Spartinivicinus marinus: one gene and its partner. The protein of the gene in region 2 interacts with the protein of the main gene of each other region in a pairwise test. Links are inferred from orthologs where the notes say so. Each region holds a gene or a part of one and is shown on either strand. Other genes may lie near its edges.

Region 1 (3,580 bases), 3.5 Mb from region 2 along the record:
GAAAGGGCGATCATGATTGATTGTTTCATGCCGTGGTTTCAACTACGTTAGGAAGGTGTCCGCCTTATCTTAGCGCCCAATAACTGAAGTTTTTCTTCTATACACTCATAACCTCGGTCAATATGGTAAATGCGATCAACGACTGTGTCACCGTCTGCAACTAAGCCAGCAATAACCAAACTAGCTGATGCCCGTAAATCTGTCGCCATTACTGGCGCTGCTTTTAAATAAGGGACGCCTGTCACAATCACTGTATTCCCTTCCACTACCATGTCCGCCCCCATGCGAATCATTTCTAAAGCGTGCATAAAGCGGTTTTCAAAAATAGTTTCGGTGATACGACCCGTGCCTTCTGCTACCGCATTCATCGCTGTAAATTGGGCTTGCATATCTGTTGGAAAAGCTGGGTACGGAGCTGTTTTCAAACTGACAGCCTGGGGACGACGCCCTTTCATATCAAGCTCAATCCAATCTTCACCCACTTCTAAGTGAGCACCAGCCTCTTTTAGTTTTACAAGTACAGCATCAAGGGTATCAGGGGCTGTATCTTTAACTTTGATCCGTCCACCAGTTGCAGCAGCTGCAATTAAATAGGTACCTGTTTCAATACGGTCTGGTAGTACCGAGTAGTGACAGCCAGATAATTTCTCCACTCCTTGAACTCGAATAGTGTCAGTACCATGGCCAGTAATTTTAGCGCCCATTTCTATCAAACAGTGCGCAAGATCAACTACTTCAGGCTCTCTAGCAGCATTTTCAATGATAGTTTCTCCATCCGCTAAACAGGCAGCCATCAACAGGTTTTCAGTACCAGTTACTGTAACTGTATCAAGAAATATCTTGGCTCCTTTCAAGCGTCCATCAACACTCGCTTTGATATAGCCATCTTCAACTTTAATATCAGCACCCATTGCTTCCAAACCACGGATGTGCAAATCAACGGGTCTGCTTCCGATAGCACAGCCACCAGGTAAAGCCACTTCAGCACGACCAAAGTGAGCGACCATGGGCCCTAAAACCAAAATTGAAGCACGCATGGTTTTAACTAGTTCATAAGGTGCGTGAAGGCTTTTAATTGTATTAGCATGCACTTCCACATTGAGCTTTTCATCAATCACTAGTTCGACCCCCATGCGGCCAAATAGCTCAATCATTGTGGTAATGTCATTCAAGTGAGGTAAATTACAAACAGTAACAGGCTCATCAGCCAGGAGCGTAGCAGCTAAGATGGGCAGTGCAGCATTTTTTGCACCTGAAATTCGAATTTCACCATCAAGTTTTACTCCACCGGAAATAATCAGTTTATCCATGCATGCTCCCGTTAATTTGTTACTTCAATAATGTAGTCAGGCTGTGTTGTTTACTGGACTATTAAGCTTGAGCTTGCCAGTCAGCCACACTAAAAAACTTCATAGTCACTGCATGAATCGCACCAGAGGTAATGGCCTCATTTAAAAGTGCATAAACTTGCTGTTGGCGCTTTACAGGAGAAAGTGCCATTAGTTCATCACTGACTAATGTTAATTGAAAGTTACAGCCTTCTCCTTCCACCACAACTTCAGTATTAGGTAAAGTTGATTCTAATAGCTGCTTAACCTCTAATGCCTGCACTTGTCTTCTCCTGATCATGAGCACCCTTAAAATAAAGGTTATACCTGGGTGCCTTCTAAATATTTAAATATCAGTATGTTTAAATAATAATCTGCTATGAAGTTACTGCTTCAAGAAAGGGCGGTTATGATATATAAAAACAAGCAAAAAGGCGAAAACTGACACACCTTTTTGGAAGTCCTTTCCTATTTTGACACCAAAATAGGAAAGGTTTTGAACAAAGAGGGAAAGGCTACTGCAACTTTAGATAAGCCTCCATTTCTGAAGGTACCCGTTTCTTTCCAAAAGGCTCTGTAATAAGTCGCTGGTTTATGACTGCTGAATTGGCAACACAGCATCTAGACCACTGACCCTAGCTAAATCATAGAGATCAATAGGCATATTGACTATAGATAAGCTTATAGACAGGTGATGGGACTGACGCATCCAGGAAAGTAATACTGATAAGGCTGCACTGCCTGCTTCTTCGACCTCAGCCAAATCCACTGTACAACTACCAGTCTGCTTAATTAATAGCTCACGTCCTTGCTGCTCAATATTGACTGCAGCCCCAAAGGTTACACGCCCAACCAATTTTAACTGGCCAGGAGCAGTTGAAAGTACTTCTCCCTCAACCACTAAGACTTACCCTTCTCGTTTGCAGTTTTCATAATATCAGTCCAGTTATTGATAACCCGCTGCAAGTCACCTTTATTCTGCTGCATCGCTTCAGAAAATTGAGTTCTGAATAGTTTGCCAATGTTAATGCCATTGACAATTACATTACGCATTTTCCACTGATCAGCCTTTTGGTCTTTGAACATGGTGTATGTCAGTGGATAAGTAACCCCATCAGCAGCATGAATTGTCATGTTGACAGGTACTCTCTTTTTCTTGAGGGTCGCTTTATTTACTGGGTGCACTTCTATTTTTTCATTGTCATATTTCAACAGTGCTTTGCCATAAAACTCAACCATGCTCATTTTAAATGCCTCAGTAAACTGCACAACTTGCTTGTCTGAGGCATTTTTAGAGTATTTAATACTCATTACTCCACGAGCAATTACGTCAAAAGCAACCACAGGCTCAAGTACTGCTAGTAACTGTGAATAAAACTTGTCTGGTGTTTGTTTATGACTTTGCTTACCTGCTTTAATCACTGCCAGCATTTTATCTGTTGCTGTTTTGACTGTTGCATCCGGGCTTTCATCAGCATAAGCAGGAGCTAGAACCATGACAGCTGCAAGCCAGCTAAAAGCTAACACTAGTTTCGATAACCACTGCTTTGATAACCATTGAGACATCACTTTCATAGCGCTTCCTTAAACCAATTAATTACTATCAGTTTGTTTAACCGTATTTAGTAGGAATTTTCCTATTAAATCTTCCAAAATCAATGCAGACTGGGTGTCTTCGAACTCATCACCATCATCCAGAAACTCTTCCTCCCCACCCACACTAATACCTATATATTGCTCCCCCAAAAGGCCAGCAGTTAATATGCTAGCGGTACTATCCAGTGGGATATTTTTAACATCACTATGAATATCCATTACCACTTTGGCTCGATATTGTTCTTTATCAAGCTTAATATCAACAACTCGCCCAATAGTCACTCCACTCATTGAAACCTTGGCTCGCAGGCTTAGTCCTCCGACATTATCGAAGAATGCATGAACCCGGTAAGTTTGCTGATTATTTTCAATAGACAAGCCGCTCACTTTAAGTGCTAGCATCACCAGGGCAAAAATCCCTGCTAGCATGAACGCACCGACGCTGATCTCCACCGTTCTCATGCGCATCTTATAAATCTCCAAACATAACTGCAGTTAAGATAAAGTCGAGCCCAAGGATAGCCAAGGACGAGTAAACAACGGTTTTTGTAGTTGCACGACTAATGCCTTCCGAAGTAGGAAGAGTGTCATAACCCTGAAAAACCGCAATCCATGTAACAACAAAACCAAACACTAAACTTTTAATAATGCCATTT
Region 2 (4,555 bases):
TTGCCTGACTTTATTTTCGATAGAACGAAAGGCTGTAATTAATGCTTCATTTTGCTGGTAATGCGCTTTAAATTCAGGCACATCAGAATTAACAGCAGTTTCTATCACTGGCATATCGGTTATTCCGTCTCATCCTGAGCCATTAATACTTTAGGCAGTTTTCCTCGATGAAAACCATTATATGGCTGTGAGCGTTGATGGGGTGACATTGGCCACATCACCGTGGATAAAGGTGCAGCACCATCCACTTGAATGGTCTCCCCATTAATAAAAGCAGCCGCGTCACTAAGCAAAAATACAATAGCGGCACTCACTTCAGACTCCGTACCAAATCGTTGCAATGGCACTGCCTGACTTAATTTAGGTAATAATGATTTAAAGTTACTGTCATAATGATCAAATCCACTAGAGGCAATCCAGCCTGGTGCTACCCCATTCACTCTGACACCAGACCCAGCCCACTCTACTGCAGCAGTTTTTGTCAGGTTCACCATGCCTGCCCGAGCCGCACCTGAATGCCCCATTATTGGCATCCCTTTCCACATATCAGCGACAATATTGACAATAGCGCCACCCTTTTTAGCCATTGATTGAGTGAATACCTCACGGGCCATTAAAAAACCACCTACCAGATTGGTTCTCACAACAGTCTCAAACCCTTTTTGTGAAATCTGCGATAAAGGCGCTGGAAATTGCCCTCCAGCATTATTCACCAATCCATCAATGACCGCATGCTGTTTAATGATGCTTTCAACTGTTTCTTTAACTGACGTTTCTTGTCTTATATCACAACAAAAATAATGGGCAGTGCCTCCATCGGTTTGAATTTCATCAACGGTTTTTGTCAGCTTATCTTCGTTACGCCCAATAAGCACAACCGTGGCCCCCAGCGCAGCTAACTCATGAGCAGTACAACGACCAATACCACTACCGCCCCCCGTCACCACCATGGTTTTATTTTGAAATAAATCCGGTCGAAATACTGATTGATATGACATTGTTATTATTCTTAGTTTTGTTTTTTGTAGTCAGTGATAATTTAAAATTTAATTGGATGTTTGTTAGACTTAAAATTATCACCAAAGCTAAAGACGCTATCGCTCACTATGCAGTAGCTAGTGAGCCCCTATCCCAAAGGGCGAGGAGGGTTAAAAATACTTTCTGCAATATCTCCGGTGAGCTGCTCCCCCCTTTTTCAAAGGAGTAGGTTAGGTTGTGCTAGGATTCTAATAATCACCTCAAAAAGAGACAGAAATTATTAGTGTTTTTTCAGTCATTAAAAAATATCAAATAAAAAAGTCCGGTAATAACTCTTTATCTGATAACTCTGGATTAACTTTATATTGTGAAAAATCAGTAACTCCTGACTCCCTTAATACTTCTTCGTCAATAAAAAAGTTACCCGTAAATTCCCGACTATTTTTATTTAAAATTGCATAAGCTGCATCAGCCATAATCTCTGGCGTTCTGGCTTTCGAACAAACGGACTCTCCCCCCAATAAATTACGCACTGCAGCCGTTTCAATGACCGTTTTTGGCCATAGTGCGTTAAAAGCAATGCCTTCTTTTTTAAATTCTTCCGCCATCCCTAGCACACACATACTCATCCCATATTTAGCCATGGTATACGCCACATGCGGACCAAACCAACGGGGCTCCATATTTAATGGTGGTGATAAATTAAGCACATGCGGGTTGTCACTTTCTTTTAAAAAAGGGATACAGGTTTTTGAACAAAGAAAAGTGCCACGAGTATTAATCTGATGCATTAAATCGTAACGCTTCATTTCAGTATCGGTGGTTTTGGTGAGACTAATAGCCGAAGCGTTATTGACTAAGATATCAATACCACCAAAGGTTTGTGCTGCTTTTTTTACTGCGTTCTCCACTTGATCTTCAAAACGAATATCGACAATACAAGGGAGGGCCTTACCTCCTGCCGCCTCAATTTCTTCAGCTGCCGTATAAATAGTACCCGGCAGTTTGGGATGAGGCTCTGCTGTTTTGGCAGCAATAACAATATTGGCACCATCTCGGGCCGCTCTTAGCGCAATGGCTTTACCGATTCCACGACTTGCACCAGAAATAAAAAGGGTTCTACCTGATAAGCTCACAGCCTATTCCTTTTTCTCTTCAATTGAATGATTCTTCCTTGAAGGTAAATCGATCTTAACCCTAAATAAAATAAAAATGTCCGACTATTTAGTCTTTAGGGTGCTTTTTAGTCATGTATTTGTGTTTTTATTGAGACCATAAAAAAGGCCGCTTACGCGACCTTTTGAAACAACACGATCAAATGCTAATAGCTGTGTTAACTATTCCGCAGGCTTCTCGTCTTCTTGGGTAACTTCTGCCACAGCGGCTTTTACCAGCTTTTGTAGTTCGCCACTTTCATACATCTCCATCAAGATGTCACTGCCGCCCACCAGCTCACCATTAACCCACAACTGAGGGAATGTGGGCCAGTTAGCATATTGGGGTAAACTGGCACGAATCTCAGGGTTTTGCAGAATATCAACATAAGCAAACTTTTCGCCACAAGCCATCATCACTTGTGCTGCACGAGAAGAAAAGCCACACTGAGGCAACTTAGGAGACCCTTTCATATATAACAAAATTGGGTTGGATTTTATTTGTTCTTCAATTTGCGCCATGATGTCCATTCGATTACCTCATCACATATCAGCTCATTAAACACTGCCACCATTTTACCTAAGCCCTAACAAAATTGCTTCTATAAAATTTTCTTTGTAGTTGTGTGTCTAACCTATTTGTGTAAGACCTGAGGCACTCTTACGCCATTTCCATAACCACCCCCTCCAGGGGTATTAATCGTAAGTACATCGCCAGGTTTGGCAACAAAACTACACTTACCACCAATATCTCGATAATTCAGACCATTCAACCCTGCCATGCCATTTCCACCCGCCGCTATTCCCCAGGGTTCATTGATTCGTCGCTCAGTAAGTAGTGTTACTTGGGTCGGCTGTAAAAACTCAAACTCTCTGACAACCCCGTCTCCTCCTGGATTTTTTCCTTGCCCGCCAGATCCATAACGAATGGCATACCGCTTTATCCGTAGCGGGTAGTGCATCTCTAAACTCTCTATCGGTGTATTCAAGGTATTTGTCATATGACTGTGCACGGCTGTCAAACCTGGGCCAGCCTGACTTGCCCCCATACCACCAGCAACAGTTTCATAATAATCCCATCCAGCTTGACTCCCCTTTGCAGGCCAGCCCATCGCAATATTATTCATGGTGCCTTGACTAGCAGCAGGAATTCTCTCTGGAATCGCTTGTGCTAATGCCCCTAACACCACATCAACAATTCGAGATGAAGTTTCTACATTGCCGGCAGCTACCGCAGCAGGTCGCTTGGCATTAACCAGACACCCCAGCGGCGCTTGCAGCTGGATGGGTCTAAAACTACCTATGCAGGCTGGTGTTACATCTGGCATTAAACATCGAAAGCTATAATAAACAGCAGCGGCAGTAACCGATAAAGGACAATTGATATTCCCTGTAACCTGTTGGGCCGTGCCGGTAAAATCAACCTGTACAGAGTCTCCCCTAATGTGCAGACTCATATTAATGACAATATCACTGTTCCCTTGCCCATCATCATCCATTACATCATCAAAACAATAAGTCCCATCAGGTATTTGCTGAATAGTTTGGCGTGCCAGACGCTCGCCATAATCATTTAGCGATTGTAATAAGCTATCAAAACTGTCCATCCCATAATGACGTAACAGCGTCATTAGCCGCTCACGACCTAGCTGACAAGCACTCATTTGTGCATAAAAATCACCTGCCTGCTCCACCTGATCTGATTTGGCTAGGCGTGCAAACACCGGCTTCACTAGACTTCCTTGTTGATAAATTTTAGTAGGGGGAATCACTTCGCCCTCTTCTTCCAACCGAGAAGAAACAGGCATCGAACCTGGGGTCGCAGCACCGATATTGGCATGATGAGCCCGATTGGCAACAAATGCTGCAAGCTGATTATCAACGAATACTGGCGCAATGATCGTTACATCTGGCAGGTGGGTTCCCCCCAAAAAAGGATCATTAACAACCACCATATCACCGGGCAACCATTGGACAGACTCCACAATTTGCTGCATAGCATAAGCCATACTCCCCAAGTGCACAGGAATATGAGCCGCTTGCGCAGCCAGTTCACCTGCCTTAGAAAAAACAGCACAAGAAAAGTCCAATCGATCTTTAATATTAGGCGAAAACGCAGAGCGCTTTAATACAGCTCCCATCTCATCACAAACAGCACTCAAACGATTGGCAAATACACCCAGCTCTACTGCATTCATTAATTTACCTTTTTCAGTTGCAAACGTAGCCTGATCAGCTCTAACATAGCTCAATTCCAACACACGACACTTAATCATTTATATTTAGACCACATTAAAGATGGAACCACCATTACTTGCGTTAGATGATGTCCATAGTGGCTATAATCACCATACCATAGTTCATCAGATTAGCTTTCATATTAATCCAGGCGACATTTGTAGTCTGTTAGGCCCCAGTGGTTG

The links. The genes of interacting proteins can lie anywhere in the genome.
Region 1: the proteins of grxD (region 2) and OQE68_RS05750 interact in binary tests that used the Escherichia coli proteins (3 or more experiments, as listed by UniProt). The link is inferred for Spartinivicinus marinus from one-to-one orthologs.

The regions. Positions count from the first base shown.
Region 1 is NZ_JAPJZK010000001.1:1,221,294-1,224,873, forward strand. Bases 1-2,812 are described here. They hold OQE68_RS05750 (BolA family protein), read right to left. Parts: upstream 1,630-2,812; coding sequence 1,372-1,629; downstream 1-1,371. Other genes in these bases: hisG (ATP phosphoribosyltransferase), read right to left, coding at 1-29; murA (UDP-N-acetylglucosamine 1-carboxyvinyltransferase), read right to left, coding at 48-1,310; OQE68_RS05755 (STAS domain-containing protein), read right to left, coding at 1,921-2,229; OQE68_RS05760 (MlaC/ttg2D family ABC transporter substrate-binding protein), read right to left, coding at 2,229-2,812. Also shown: more of OQE68_RS05760, read right to left, coding at 2,813-2,903; outer membrane lipid asymmetry maintenance protein MlaD, read right to left, coding at 2,922-3,392; lipid asymmetry maintenance ABC transporter permease subunit MlaE, read right to left, coding at 3,394-3,580. UniProt on the Escherichia coli protein: Involved in cell resistance against acid stress.
Region 2 is NZ_JAPJZK010000001.1:4,695,099-4,699,653, reverse strand. Bases 990-3,920 are described here. They hold grxD (Grx4 family monothiol glutaredoxin), read right to left. Parts: upstream 2,664-3,920; coding sequence 2,316-2,663; downstream 990-2,315. Other genes in these bases: OQE68_RS21005 (hydantoinase B/oxoprolinase family protein), read right to left, coding at 2,768-3,920; OQE68_RS21015 (SDR family oxidoreductase), read right to left, coding at 1,287-2,114; OQE68_RS21020 (SDR family oxidoreductase), read right to left, coding at 990-998. In the rest of the region: OQE68_RS21025 (acyl-CoA carboxylase subunit beta), read right to left, coding at 1-114; more of OQE68_RS21020, read right to left, coding at 120-989; more of OQE68_RS21005, read right to left, coding at 3,921-4,408; OQE68_RS21000 (ABC transporter ATP-binding protein), read left to right, coding at 4,431-4,555. UniProt on the Escherichia coli protein: Monothiol glutaredoxin involved in the biogenesis of iron-sulfur clusters.